One region of the Streptomyces sp. NPDC058231 genome, then DNA from elsewhere that is predicted to be linked to it. Evidence: riboswitches for the same ligand, from Rfam matches in the RefSeq annotation. Region 1 holds a riboswitch; the other holds the start of a gene.
The links. Region 1 has a riboswitch for thiamine pyrophosphate ahead of thiO (glycine oxidase ThiO). Riboswitches for the same ligand answer to the same signal wherever they lie in the genome.

Region 1 (7,283 bases):
GTGCGCGGGCTGGGGATCGGTGTAGATGCCGTACTGCCCGGTGTCGTCGGGCAGCGGCTCCGGCTCGTAGACCGCGGACGCGGTCACGGACGTCCGGGCGTCGTGGTCCTCTCCGGCACGGCCCGTCCGGTCGTGCTCCACCTCGAGGTCCGACACCTCCAGGGTGGGCTCCCGGCGGGCGTCCCGGTCGCCGCCCGACCTGCGACGACGGCTCTCGCCCGGGCTGCCCCCTATGGCCCAGCCGGTCGAGAAGCCGCGCCGGAAGGAGAGCGTGACGTAGGTCTGGCCGGTGGCGAACGCGATCGCGCCGACGGCGATGACCAGCACGGACGGCATCAGCACACCGACGACCACACAGGAGAAACCGGCGAAGGCGAGCAGACGCCAGCGCAGCCGCGCCTTGTACTGCAGGAGCACTTCGCCGAGCAGCCACAACGCGACAATGCCGAACGCGATGTAGAGGACTGTCCAGCCCATGCCCGCCCCCTTCTACGGCCACCGCCCCGGGTCGTGGCGGGTACGGCCGGTCACGACTGCTTGTGCAGTCCGAGATTCTCGTAGATTTCGAGCGTCGCCGTCGAGTTGTTGAGCGTGATGAAGTGCAGTCCGGGCACACCCTCGGAGCGCAGCCTCGCGCAGAACTCCGTCGCGAACTCAATGCCAATGGAGCGTACAGCGGCGGCATCGTCCTTGACGGCGAGGATGCGTTCTTTCAGCGACGACGGCAGCGACGCGTTGCTGAGCTGCGGAAACCTTTCGAGCTGCTTGACGCTGGTGAGGGGCATCACTTCGGGGATGATCGGCGTTTCGCAACCCGCAGCGACCACGCGGTCACGCATCCGCAAATAGTCCTCCGGATCGAAGAACATCTGCGTGATCGCGTAGTCGGCACCGGCGCGGCACTTGTCCACGAAATGCCTGATGTCGGCGTCCCAGTCGGCCGACCGTGGGTGCATCTCGGGAAATGCCGCCACGCCGACGCAGAAATCGCCAGATTCCTTGATCAGCCGGACGAGGTCGGCCGCGTAGCGCACACCCTGCGGGTGCTCGACCCATTCGCCCATCGGGTCGCCCGGCGGGTCTCCGCGCACGGCGAGGATGTTCCTGATCCCGGCGTCGGCGTACTGCCCGATCATGTTGCGGAGCTCGGCGACGGAGTGGTTGACGGCCGTCAGGTGAGCGACCGGCGTCAGGGTGGAATCGGCGGCGATCTGCTCGGTGGCCCGCACGGTCCCGGCCCTGGTCGAGCCACCGGCGCCGTAGGTCACGGAGACGAAGCTCGGGCCCACCGCCTCGACCCGGCGCAGCGCATTCCAGAGATTCCGCTCGCCCTTCTCGGTCTTGGGCGCCCAGAACTCGAACGAGTACGAGGTCTTGCCGGTCGCGAGGAGCTCACGCACGGTGCGCGCGTGATCTGTCCTGGTAGAGGGAGTGCCAAGGGCCATACTGAAGGTTAACCAGGGGGCGGCGGCCCCCCAACCAGTCCGGCGGCAATTGCCCGAATTGACTGGCGGTTTGTCCACCCCTCGGACAGCCCCGTACGGCTGTCGCCACCGTCGGGCGGGTCCGCCGACGTCCCGGACGGTCCGCGACGCACCCGTCAGCCCTCGGCGCGCTCCCTGACCCGCTTCGCGAGTCCGGCGGCGGCCGACGCCGGATCGTCGGCCTCGGTGATGGCCCGCACGACGACGATCCTGCGCGCTCCCGCGTCCAACACCTCGTCGAGGTTGCCCGCGTCGATCCCGCCGATGGCGAACCACGGGCGCGGCCGGCCGAGCGAGGCTGCATACCGCACGAGGTCCAGGCCGGGTGCGTACCGGCCCGGCTTGGTCGGGGTGGGCCAGCAGGGCCCGGTGCAGAAGTAGTCCACGCCGGGGTCGGCGACGGCCGCGTCGACCTCGGACTCGGCATGCGTGGAGCGGCCGATCACCACAGCCTCGCCGATGACGGCGCGGGCGGCGGGCACCGGCAGATCTCCCTGGCCGAGGTGGAGGACGTCGGAGCCGATGGCATGCGCGACGTCGGCGCGGTCGTTCACGGCGAGGAGCTTGCCGTGGCGCCTGCAGGCGTCGGCGAACACCGCCAGGTGTTCCAGCTCCTCGGCCGCTTCCATGCCCTTGTCGCGCAGTTGCACGATGTCCACCCCGGAGGAGAGCACGGCGTCGAGGAACCCGGGAAGGTCGCCCTGACGCCTGCGGGCGTCCGTGCACAGATAGAGCCGGGCGTCGGACAGCAGCGCGCGAGCCGTGGACATGGCGCGGTTCCCCCTCGATACAGCGGTACTGAAGTTCGGTCTGTGCGGTGGTGCGGAGACGGCGGTACGGCGTGGCGCGGGGTGCCGGCCGTGCACAGCTGCACGGCCGGCACCCCGCGTGCGGTCGTCCCGGTCAGACGGCGAGCGCCTGGGCGCGGCGCTTCACCTCCGTGCCGCGGTTCTCGCTCAGCGCCTGGGCGGGCGTGCCCGGCAGGGTCGGGTCGGGGGTGAAGAGCCACTCCAGCATCTCTTCATCGGTGTAGCCGTCGTCCCTCAGGAGCGTCAGGGTGCCGGAGAGGCCCTTGACCACCTTGTCGCCGTCGATGAAGGCGGCAGGCACCTGGAGCGTCCGGTTCTCACCACGCCGTACGGCAATGAGCTGGCCCTCCTTGACCAGCTGCCGTACACGCGTCACCTCGATATCGAACATTTCCGCGATATCGGGCAGGTGGAGCCAGGCGGGGACGAGAGCATCGATCTTTGCGTCAATCTCGGTCACGGGACAAGCCTGCCATCCCGCGCCGACACTCGATACCCGGACTCAGCCCTTCAGGGCCTCGCGGACCACGTCGGCGACCCGGCAGGGGGTCCGCCGGTCGCCGGTGACCCAGCCGTGGGCGGTCTCCAGGGAGCGCGAGTAGCAGGCCCCGGCGTCCGTGGTGCCCCGGTACCTCTCGGCCGAGGTTCCGTCCGCCGCCCGGACGACGCCGCCGGTGCGGACGAGGCTGCCGGTCGCGTCCACGGTGTCGTCCGTGACCGCGTCCGTGTGCCAGCCGTGCCCGGGGCCCGTCCGGGAGGTGTCGACGAGCACCCGGCGCTGGGTGACGGCGGCCCGTAGGTCGTAGTTGTTGTAGTCGCCGTAGACCGGGATGTCCATGTCGACGTCGACGGGGTAGGACCAGGCGTGCCGCCGGACATCGGTGCGCCCGTCCGTCCCGGTCGTCACGGTGGTCACCCCGTGGTCACGCTGGTGCATCGTCTGCTGCTGTCCGGTCCGGGAGACCGTGTCCGTGTTGGTGTACGCGACGTCCTGCTCGACGGTGGTGCTGACCCGGCCCTTCGAGGTGAGGACGTACCCGGAGATCCGCCAGGACCGGGCGGCCGACACGGAGACCTCGGTGGAGCCGTCCTCGCGCGGGGTCCGGACGGTCCTCACCTCCGGGACGGAGCCGAGTGAATCGGTGGTGACCCGGCCGCCGGTGCGGGCCGCGTGCGCGTCCGTGCGCAGGAAGAGCGAACCGTCGACGGTCCAGCTGTCGGCCGCGCCGTACGGGGTGATGGCGACGGCGTGCGGCCTGCCGTCGGCGAGCTCCCCCGCGAAGGGGGTGAGGTCGACGTCGTACGCCTCGGTCCGGAACTGGTCGACGGCCGGCACCGGCCGCCACAGCGTCGGCACGATGCCGCCGGAGTAGACGACCGGGTACGGCTGGGCGAGGCCCGCGGGCCGCCCGTCCACCGCGACCTGCACCTCACGGTAGGGGCCGCCGCCGCAGAGGTAGTCGGGGGCGGTGGCCGCGAGGTCGTCGGGCACCGCGTCGAACCACTGCTCGTCGCATCCGCCGCCGCGTGCGTACACCTCCAGACGGGCGCCGGTCAGATTGCGCGGGAAGGTGACCGAGGTGCTGGTGGAGCCGCCCTTGCCGACGTTCATCCAGGGGGCGCCGGTGGAGCCGGTGTCGCCCAGGGGGACGATCCGGTCAGCCGTGGCGGCGGCCGGGTGACGCCTGTCGGCCTGGTAGTACGTGATCGTCAGTTTGACGCCGTACACACCGGTGTAGGTGTCGTTGACAACGTTGCCGAGCTCCAGCTGCAGCTTCTGCGGGTCCTTGAGGAGCGGCGCGAATTCGGTGATGTCCTTGGCGACGTGCCAGCTGACGCCGTCGTCGTCCGGCTCGGCCGTGCTGGTGCGGAAGACCTCCGCGCCGCCGACGAACACCGCGGCGAGCCGGTCGTACTGACGGCCCTTCACGTCGGCCGACCAGTCGAGGACGACCTTGTTCCAGGGGCCCTCGCAGCGGGCGGGCGGGGTGAGCGTGGTGGTGTACGGCGGCCCGCCGAGGGTGTTGCCGAAGTCGTGCTCGACGGCCGTCACCGCGCAGTGCCGGGTGTCCGGACGGGAGACCGGCGGCAGCGCGTCGACCGGGTCCTGGTAGTCGACGGCGGGATTGGAGCCGGGGATCGGGGCGGTGCCCGCGTACGCCGGGGCGGCGAGTGCGCCGCCGACGAGGGCGATCGAGGCCGAGGCCACGGCGATGCCGCGCAGCGCGCGGACCCATCGGTGCCGGAACATGTGCATCCCTTCGGGAGAACAACGATCCAAAAGATGCACAGTGCACCAGCATGGCCCGTCGCCCAAGGGCGGGTCCGCATGCCGGACCCCCACCGCGCCCCGGGCGAAGGGCTACTGACGGGTCGTGGACTTCAGCGGTACGGCGGGATCGGCGGCCCGTACCGGATCGATCCGCGCCCCCGACTCGATGAGCCTGCGGCCCTGGGCGAGGTCGCGCGGCCGTCCGACGGCGAGCACGGCGACCGGCGCGCCGTCGCGCAGCCACAGCACCGACCAGTCGGGATCGCCCGGGTCACCACGCCACAGCCGGGTGTCGGCGTCCGCATGATGGCCCGCGTACTGCACGAACCGGCCGAACTGCTCGGACCAGAAGTACGGCACGGGGTCGTACGCCGGCGGCGGCGGTGTCCCGGCCGCCCCGGCGGCGATGATGTTGGCCGCGGCCGTCCGCGGGCCCTGGAGGGCGTTGTCCCAGTGGTGGACGAGGAGCCGGCTGCCGTACCGGGCGGACGGGAAGGAGGCGCAGTCCCCCACGGCGTACACATCCGGCAGCGAGGTGCGCAGCGCGTCGTCCGCGGTCACCGATCCGTCCGGCCCGAGCGCGATGCCGGAGCCGGCCAGCCAGCCGGTGGCGGGCCGGGCGCCGATTCCGACGACCACCGCTCCGGCCGCGAGCGTACGGCCGTCGGCGAGGATCACCCGGCCGGGCTCGACGCGCTCCACCCGGGTTCCGGTGAGGAGTTCGACCCCGCCCTCGGCGTACCAGCGGGTCATAGGGGCGGCGACCTCGGCGGGCAGAACGCCTGCGAGCGGCCGGTCGGCGGCCTCGACGACGGTCACCTCGCAGCCCGCGGTGCGGGCCGCGGTGGCGAATTCGGCCCCGATCCAGCCGGCGCCGACCACCACCACGGTGTGCTGCTCGCCGAGGACCGGCCGCAGCCGTGCGGCGTCGTCGAGGGTGCGCAGCAGATGGACGCCGGGCACCCCCTCGGAGCCGGGCAGCACCACCGGTTCCGCGCCGGTGGCGATGACCAGGGCGTCGTACGGGACCGGTCCCGCGAGGGTGTCCAGTTCGTGCGCGCCGGCCCGTACTCCGGTCACGTCCCGGCCCAGTTGCAGCTCGATGCCGAGCGCCTCGAAGTCGATGTCGAAGGCGGAGTCCTCGGCCTTGCCGAGCAGCACCGCCTTGGACAGTGGGGGCCGGTCGTAGGGCTGGTGCGGTTCGGCGCCGATCAGGGTGACCGGACCGGTGAAACCCTGTTCCCGCAGGGCCACCGCGGTCTGCACGCCGGCCATGCCCGCGCCCACGACGACGACGCGGTGCCCGGTCCGCGGCTCCGGCCGCTCTGTCTGCTGCTCGCTCACCGGTCCACCTTAAGCACCTGGCTTTCGGTCAGATGCGCGGTTGCTCCGCCACGCGCGCACCGCCGCCTCCCCGACCCGGCCCGGAGCCGGGCGGGCGACCGGCGGGAGGAACGGGGCCGCCGAGCGGACGGACCACCGCGGCCGCTCCCTTACCGGGCCGGAGGGGCGAGGTTTAGGGTGGCCACCGGAAGACACTCGCGGGAGCCCGGACGCACCGGGCTGAGAGGGAGGCTGGGCGGCCTCCGACCGTACGAACCTGATCCGGGTCATGCCGGCGAAGGGAGGGGCTGGACGCCCATGCGTTCCTCGGGGAACACCTCCGTACACGGATCCGACGTCCTCGTCGTCGGGGGCGGGATCATCGGCCTGGTGACCGCCTGGCGGGCGGCGCAGCGTGGTCTGCGCACCGCGGTCGCCGACCCCGATCCGGGCGGCGGGGCCGCTCGGGTCGCGGCCGGGATGCTGGCCGCCGTCACCGAACTCCACTACGGCGAACAGATGCTGCTCGGTCTCAATGTGGCCTCCGCAGCGCGCTATCCGGACTTCACGGCCGAGCTGGAGGCGGCCGCCGGCCAGGACATCGGCTTCCGGGCCTGCGGCACCCTGGCGGTCGCACTCGACGCCGACGACCGCGCCCATCTGCGGGAGCTGCACGCACTGCAGCAGCGCTCCGGGCTGGAGTCGGAGTGGCTCACCGGCCGCGAGTGCCGCCGCCTGGAGCCGATGCTGGCGCCCGGGGTGCGCGGCGGGCTGCGGGTCGACGGCGACCACCAGGTCGATCCCCGTCGGCTGGCCGCCGCACTGCTGACCGCGTGCGAGCGGGCCGGGGTCGCCTTCCACCGCGACTGGGTCCGGCGCCTGACGGTGCTGCGGGACCGGGCCGCCGGAGCCGTACTCGCGGCGGGTACGGAGCTCGCCGCCGACCAGGTCGTCCTCGCCGCGGGGAGCCTCAGCGGACAGCTCGCCGGGCTGCCGGACGAGGTCGTACCGCCGGTCCGGCCGGTGAAGGGGCAGGTGCTGCGGCTGACCGTGCCCGCCCCGTACGCGCCCTTCCTCACCCGCACCGTGCGGGCCGTGGTCCGGGGCAGCCATGTCTATCTCGTACCCCGCGAGAACGGCGAGCTCGTCGTCGGCGCGACCAGTGAGGAGATGGGCTGGGACACCACCGTCACCGCAGGCGGGGTGTACGAGCTGCTGCGCGACGCCCACGAGCTGGTGCCCGGGATCACCGAACTGCCGCTCACCGAGACCCGGGCCGGACTGCGCCCCGCCTCTCCCGACAACGCCCCGCTGCTCGGTCCGACCGCCCTGCCCGGCCTGCATCTCGCCACCGGCCACCACCGCAACGGCGTGCTGCTCACCCCCGTCACCGGT
Region 2 (7,283 bases), on a different contig from region 1:
GCCGACGCCACCGCCATCACGCTCTGCCGTGACAACCAGCTGCCGATCCTCGTCTTCGAGCTGACCGCGACCGGCAATATCGCCCGCGCCGTCAAGGGTGAGAAGATCGGCACGCTCGTGAGCGACGAGGGCACCCGGGCCTGAGGACCGGGGGGCTGCCCGGGGACACCCGGGGCCGGCCCCGAACGATGGACAACGGCCTGCCGGTCGGACACCGTGCAGGTGAGGACGCGACGCAGGACCCGCCGGGCCAGAGCACGCCGGGCCCACTCAAGACACGCAGGAGCACGTGGTGATCGAAGAAACCCTCCTTGAGGCCGAGGAGAAGATGGAGAAGGCCGTTGTGGTCGCGAAGGAAGACTTCGCCGCGATCCGTACCGGCCGTGCGCACCCGGCGATGTTCAACAAGATCGTCGCTGACTACTACGGCGCGCTGACCCCGATCAACCAGCTGGCCTCTTTCTCCGTTCCCGAGCCGCGCATGGCCGTGGTGACGCCGTTCGACAAGACCGCGCTGCGCAACATCGAGCAGGCCATCCGCGACTCCGACCTCGGCGTCAACCCGAGCAACGACGGCAATATCATCCGGGTGACCTTCCCCGACCTCACCGAGGAGCGTCGTCGCGACTACATCAAGGTCGCGAAGACGAAGGCCGAGGACTCCAAGATCTCGATCCGGGCCGTCCGCCGCAAGGCCAAGGAGACCCTGGACAAGCTGGTCAAGGACAAGGAGTCCGGCGAGGACGAGGTGCGTCGCGCCGAGAAGGAGCTCGACGACACCACTGCGAAGTACGTCGCGCAGGTCGACGAGCTGCTCAAGCACAAGGAAGCCGAGCTGCTCGAAGTCTGATGAACGACTCTTCCTGGGGCGCCCCGCAGGCAGCCGGTCACTGGGGTACGCCCGAGATGACGGCCGCCCCGGCGGGTCCTGCATACGATGTGCATGACGCCCAGCAGACTCGGCCCATGCCCATAGTGCCGGACGTTCCCGACGCAGGTAGAGACGCTGACGACCGTGACGACCGGAACGGGGGAGGCGCCGGCCAGGGCGGCGGGTCCCCGTTCCGTGACGAGATGCCGCAGGAGCCCATGTCCACCGCGCCGACGCCCCCGCAGAAGAAACGTGCGGGCCGTGACCTGCGAGCCGCCATAGGGGTCGGTGTGGGGCTCGGTGCCGTCATCGTCGCCTCGCTCTTCGTCGTCAAGGCCGTCTTCATCGGCGTGATAACCGTCGCCGTCGTCGTCGGCCTGTGGGAACTCACCTCCCGGCTGCAGGAGCGCAAGGGCATCAAGGCACCGCTCGTACCGCTGGCGGTCGGTGGCGCGGCGATGGTCGTGGCCGGCTATGTGCGCGGAGCCGAGGGCGCGTGGGTCGCGATGGCCCTGACCGCCCTGGCGGTGCTCGTCTGGCGGATGACCGAACCGCCGGAGGGGTATCTCAAGGACGTCACGGCCGGTGTCTTCGCCGCGTTCTACGTGCCGTTCCTGGCGACCTTCGTCGCGATGCTCCTGCGCGCGGACGACGGGCCGCAGCGGGTCCTCACCTTCCTGCTGCTGACCGTGGTCAGTGACACGGGCGCGTACGCCGTCGGCTGGCGTTTCGGCAAGCACAAGCTCGCGCCGCGCATCAGCCCCGGGAAGACCCGGGAGGGACTGTTCGGGGCGGTGGCCTTCGCGATGGTCGCCGGTGCGCTGTGCATGCAGTTCCTGATCGACGGCGGCGCCTGGTGGCAGGGGCTGCTGCTCGGCCTGGCCGTCGCCGCCAGCGCCACCCTCGGTGACCTCGGCGAGTCCATGATCAAGCGCGATCTCGGGATCAAGGACATGGGCACGCTGCTGCCCGGGCACGGCGGGATCATGGACCGGCTGGACTCGCTGCTGCCGACCGCTCCGGTGGTCTGGCTGCTGCTGGTGCTGTTCGTGGGTTCCGGCTGAGCGAGCCGGGGCACCTGCCCGTCCGGTCGTACGAGTGAAGGGTCCGTTGCCCACAGGGCGGCGGGCCCTCACCCGTACGACCGCGGCCCGGAGGAACGACGGCGGGGCTCCGCGGCGGTGCCGTCCTCGGCCCCGTCCGCGGCCGACAGGGTCCGGGTGAGCCCAATCCCACCGGAAGAGCCGGTGCGCGGACGGCACCTGGTGTCGTGCGACACCCATCGGGTCGCCGATCACCTGCTCCAGGTAGCCGGTACGACGAGTCCGACGCCACCAGACAGATCCACCCGGGCGGGTGGGCGAAAGCCTTCGCGGCGAGCTCGCCGCGGCCCCGGCGAGCCGGCCGTTGTCGTGATCCAGCAATGGTCGAAACCCGGTGCGGCCGGGCCGTCGGAGGACGGCCCACAGGCGGCCCGGGGCGGCCAGTGACGACTGCCTCATGTCTTGGATGGCAGGCCACAGGATTCGATCTGCGACACTGGTACAGCCATGCCTAAGCCCGGAGAACTCACTTTCATCGCGCCCCGCGGAGCCAAGAAGCCGCCGAGGCACCTCGCCGACCTCACGCCCGCCGAGCGCAAGGAGGCTGTCGCCGCGATCGGCGAGAAGCCGTTCCGCGCGCAGCAGCTGTCGCAGCACTACTTCGCGCGGTACGCGCACGACCCGGCCGAGTGGACCAACATTCCGGCCGGTTCGCGGGACAAGCTCGCCGAGGCGATGTTCCCCGATCTGATGTCCGTCGTCCGCCACATCAGCTGCGACGACGACACCACCCGCAAGACGCTGTGGAAGCTGCATGACGGGACGCTCGTCGAGTCCGTCCTGATGCGCTACCCGGAGCGGGTGACGATGTGCATCTCGTCGCAGGCCGGTTGCGGGATGAACTGCCCGTTCTGTGCGACGGGGCAGGCCGGGCTGGACCGCAACCTGTCGACCGCGGAGATCGTCCACCAGATCGTGGACGGCATGCGGGCGCTGCGGGACGGAGAGGTGCCGGGCGGGCCCGCGCGGCTCTCCAACATCGTCTTCATGGGCATGGGTGAGCCGCTCGCCAACTACAAGCGGGTGGTCGGCGCGATCCGTCGGCTGACCGACCCGGAGCCGGACGGTCTCGGTCTCTCGCAGCGCGGGATCACCGTCTCCACCGTGGGTCTGGTGCCGGCCATGCTGCGCTTCGCCGACGAGGGCTTCAAGTGCCGTCTCGCCGTGTCGCTGCACGCGCCGGACGACGAGCTGCGGGACACGCTCGTGCCGGTGAACACGCGCTGGAAGGTGCGTGAGGTACTGGACGCCGCGTGGGAGTACGCGGAGAAGTCCGGCCGCCGGATCTCCATCGAGTACGCGCTGATCCGCGACATCAACGACCAGGCGTGGCGCGGTGACCTGCTCGGCCGGCTCCTCAAGGGCAGGCGGGTCCATGTCAATCTGATCCCGCTGAACCCGACGCCGGGTTCGAAGTGGACCGCGTCCCGGCCCGAGGACGAGAAGGCGTTCGTCGAGGCGATCGCCGCTCACGGGGTGCCCGTGACCGTTCGGGACACCCGCGGTCAGGAGATCGACGGGGCCTGCGGTCAGCTGGCGGCGTCCGAGCGCTGAGCCCGGAAGGGCCCGTGTAATCTGGGCGCGCATTCAACTTCATATTTTCCGACAGGGGAGCGCCACAGCGCTGAGAGTGCGGCACCGAACAGGGTGGCCGCAGACCCTCTGAACCTCGCCCGGGTCATTCCGGGTAGGAAGTTCGGTCATCAACTCATGCTGTTGCGCCCTGCCCGCGCTGCGGGCGGGGCCGCGTCTCTTCCTGGTCAAACCCAGGAGGAATTCACAATGAGTACCACCCGTAGGACCAGTCGGCTCGCGGCGACGGCCGTCGCCGCCGCCCTCGGCGTCACCGCGCTCGCCGGCTGCGGCGGTTCCGGCGACGCGGATTCCGGGGCCGGCGGCAGTAAGGGCTCCGGCTCCAAGACCGTGACTCTGGTCAGTCACGACTCCTTCAGCGCCTCCAAGGGCGTGCTGAAGGAGTTCACGAAGGAGACCGGCTACACGGTCAAGGTGCTGAAGAGCGGAGACGCGGGCGCCGCCCTCAACCAGGAGATCCTGACCAAGGGTTCCCCGCGCGGCGACGTGTTCTTCGGCGTCGACAACACGCTGCTCTCCCGCGCCCTCGACAACGATCTGTTCACCCCGTACGAGGCGAAGGGCATCGGCCGGGTCGCGGCCGATGCCCAACTGGACGCGGACAGGCACCGGGTGACCCCGGTCGACACCGGCGACATCTGCGTCAACTACGACAAGAAGTACTTCGCCGACCGGAAGCTCGCTCCGCCGAAGAGCTTCGACGACCTGGCGAAGCCCGCGTACAGGAACCTCCTCGTCACGGAGAACGCCGCGACCTCGTCACCCGGTCTCGGCTTCCTCCTCGGCACCGTCGCCGCCTACGGCGAGGACGGCTACCAGGACTACTGGAAGAAGCTGAAGGCCAACGGGGTCAAGGTCGTCGACGGCTGGGAGCAGGCGTACGACGAGGAGTTCTCCGGTTCCGCGGGCGGCAGGAAGGCCAAGGCCGACCGACCGCTCGTCGTGTCGTACGCCTCCAGTCCGCCGGCCGAGGTGCTGTACGCGAAGCCGCAGCCCGCGAAGGCGCCGACCGCGGTCGCGACCGGGACCTGCTTCCGGCAGATCGAGTTCGCGGGCCTGCTGAACGGCGCGAGGAACGAGGCGGGTGGCAAGGCGCTGCTGGACTTCCTGATCAGCAAGAAGTTCCAGGAGGACATGCCGCTCAACATGTTCGTGAACCCCGTCGCCAAGGACGCGAAACTGCCCGAACTCTTCACGGAGTTCGGCGCGACCGTCGGCAGCCCGGCGACCGTGGCCCCGGAGACGATCGCCAAGAACCGTGAGCAGTGGGTCCAGTCGTGGTCCTCGCTCGTAGTGAAGTAGCGAAGGCTCCCGTCCCCGGACCGGGTCCGGGCGGGAGCCGCCCCCGCGCCCGTTCCGGACGTGCGGCCGCCGTGGGGGCGTGGCGCGGGAACGCGGTGCGGCTCGGTCTGATGGCCGTGCCCGTCGCGTTCTTCGCGCTGTTCTTCGCCTACCCGGTCGTCGCGATCGTCGGCCGTGGCCTGAAGGCCGACAGTGTCTGGCAGTTTGGCCGGATCGGCGAGGTGCTGGCCCGGCCGGACATCCTCGACGTGCTCTGGTTCACCACTTGGCAGGCGCTCGCGTCGACGGCGCTGACCCTGCTGATCGCGCTGCCGGGAGCCCATGTCTTCGCCCGATTCGACTTCCCCGGCAAACAGTTGCTGCGGGCGGTCGTCACCGTGCCCTTCGTCCTGCCGACCGTCGTCGTCGGGACGGCCTTCCTGGCGTTGCTGGGGCGCGGCGGCTTCCTCGACGAACTGGCCGGCGTCCGGCTCGACGCCACGGTCTGGGCCATCCTGCTCGCCCACGTCTTCTTCAACTACGCGGTGGTCGTACGGACCGTCGGCGGGCTGTGGTCGCAGCTGGACCCGCGGCAGGAGGAGGCGGCCCGGGTGCTGGGCGCCGGGCGGTTCGCGGCATGGCGGCGGGTCACCCTGCCGGCCCTCGCGCCCGCCGTGGCCGCCGCCGCGCTGATGGTCTTCCTCTTCACGTTCACCTCCTTCGGCGTCGTACAGATCCTCGGCGGTCCCGCGTACTCCACGCTGGAGGTGGAGATCTACCGGCAGACCGCCCAGCTGCTCGACCTGCCGACGGCCGCTGTGCTGACGATGGTGCAGTTCGCCGCGGTCGGCGCGATTCTGGCCGTCCACGCGTGGACGGTGCGGCGCCGGGAGGCGACGCTGAAGCTGGTCGACCCGGCGCAGACCGCCCGCAGGCCGCGCGGCGCCGGGCAGTGGGCGCTGCTCGGCGGGGTGCTGCTCACGGTGCTGGTGCTCATCCTGCTGCCGCTCGGTGTCCTCGTCGAGCGCTCCCTGGACGTGCCCGGTGGTCACGGGCTCGGTTACTACCGTGCACTGCGGTCCGCCGAGGCGAGCGGTGGCACCTTCCTCGTCGCACCGCTCGCAGCGGTTTGGAACTCGCTGCAGTACGCGCTGGCCGCGACCGCGATCGCGCTGATCGTCGGCGGACTCGCGGCGGCGGCACTGACCAGGCGCGCCGGGCGGCTCGTCCGCGGGTTCGACGCGCTGCTGATGCTGCCGCTCGGGGTGTCCGCGGTCACGGTCGGCTTCGGATTCCTGATCACGCTGGACAGGCCGCCACTGGATCTGCGGACCTCGTGGATCCTGGTGCCGCTCGCCCAGGCGCTGGTCGGCGTCCCCTTCGTCGTACGGACCATGCTGCCAATACTGCGGGCTGTGGACGTGCGGCTCCGGGAGGCGGCGTCGGTGCTCGGGGCGTCACCGCTGCGGGCCTGGCGCGAGGTCGATCTGCCGCTGGTACGGCGGGCGCTGCTGGTGGCGGCGGGCTTCGCCTTCGCCGTGTCGCTCGGCGAGTTCGGGGCGACGGTCTTCATCGCACGGCCCGACAACCCGACGCTCCCGGTCGCCGTCGCCCGGCTGCTGGGCCGGTCCGGGGAGCTCAACTACGGCCAGGCGATGGCCCTCAGCACGATTCTGATGCTGGTCTGCGCAGTGTCGCTGCTGGCGCTCGAACGTATCCGCCCGGACAGGTCCGGGGAGTTCTGACGATGCTCGGGGTGTTCTGGAGATGCTGACACTGGAATCCGCCACGGTCCGTTTCGGGGAGCGCACGGCGCTCGACGCGGTGGACCTGGAGGTCGCGGACCACGAGACCGTCTGCGTGCTGGGGCCGAGCGGCAGCGGCAAGTCGACACTGTTGCGTGTGGTGGCCGGACTGCACCCGCCGGACGGCGGCCGGGTGCTCCTCGACGGCGCCGACCAGACCGGCGTACCGGTGCACCGGCGCGGGCTCGGCCTGATGTTCCAGGACCATCAGCTGTTCCCGCACCGCGACGTCGGCGCCAACGTGGCCTTCGGGCTGCGCATGCGTGGTGCGTCCCGCGGCGACCAGGACCGCAGAGTCGCCGAGCTCCTCGAACTGGTGGGTCTGCCGGGCGCCGAACGGCGCGCCGTCGCCGCGCTCTCCGGCGGCGAACAGCAGCGCGTGGCCCTCGCCCGGGCGCTCGCCCCGCGTCCGAAGCTGCTCATGCTGGACGAACCCCTCGGTCAGCTCGACCGCAGCCTGCGCGAGCGCCTCGTCGTCGAACTGCGCGCGCTGTTCGCCCGGCTCGGCACGACGGTGCTCGCCGTCACCCATGACCAGGGGGAGGCGTTCGCCCTCGCCGACCGGGTCGTCGTGATGCGTGACGGACGGATCGCCCAGACGGGAACCCCGCTGGAGGTCTGGCAGCGGCC

Region 2: another riboswitch for thiamine pyrophosphate. It lies ahead of ACFVXE_RS30835 (thiamine ABC transporter substrate binding subunit); the one in region 1 lies ahead of thiO (glycine oxidase ThiO).

The regions. Positions count from the first base shown of each region.
Region 1 covers NZ_JBHVWN010000057.1:7,652-14,934, forward strand. The annotation lists gene ACFVXE_RS29090 (hypothetical protein) at 1-477, opposite strand, end outside; gene metF (methylenetetrahydrofolate reductase [NAD(P)H]) at 528-1,445, opposite strand; gene thiE (thiamine phosphate synthase) at 1,601-2,254, opposite strand; gene ACFVXE_RS29105 (Rv2175c family DNA-binding protein) at 2,388-2,753, opposite strand; gene ACFVXE_RS29110 (peptide-N4-asparagine amidase) at 2,796-4,544, opposite strand; gene ACFVXE_RS29115 (NAD(P)/FAD-dependent oxidoreductase) at 4,656-5,909, opposite strand; TPP riboswitch at 6,097-6,209, shown strand; gene thiO (glycine oxidase ThiO) at 6,207-7,283, shown strand, end outside.
Region 2 covers NZ_JBHVWN010000065.1:22,503-29,785, reverse strand. The annotation lists gene pyrH (UMP kinase) at 1-144, shown strand, start outside; gene frr (ribosome recycling factor) at 293-850, shown strand; gene ACFVXE_RS30845 (phosphatidate cytidylyltransferase) at 850-1,935, shown strand; gene rlmN (23S rRNA (adenine(2503)-C(2))-methyltransferase RlmN) at 2,422-3,528, shown strand; TPP riboswitch at 3,572-3,686, shown strand; gene ACFVXE_RS30835 (thiamine ABC transporter substrate binding subunit) at 3,757-4,869, shown strand; gene ACFVXE_RS30830 (ABC transporter permease) at 4,980-6,593, shown strand; gene ACFVXE_RS30825 (ABC transporter ATP-binding protein) at 6,616-7,283, shown strand, end outside.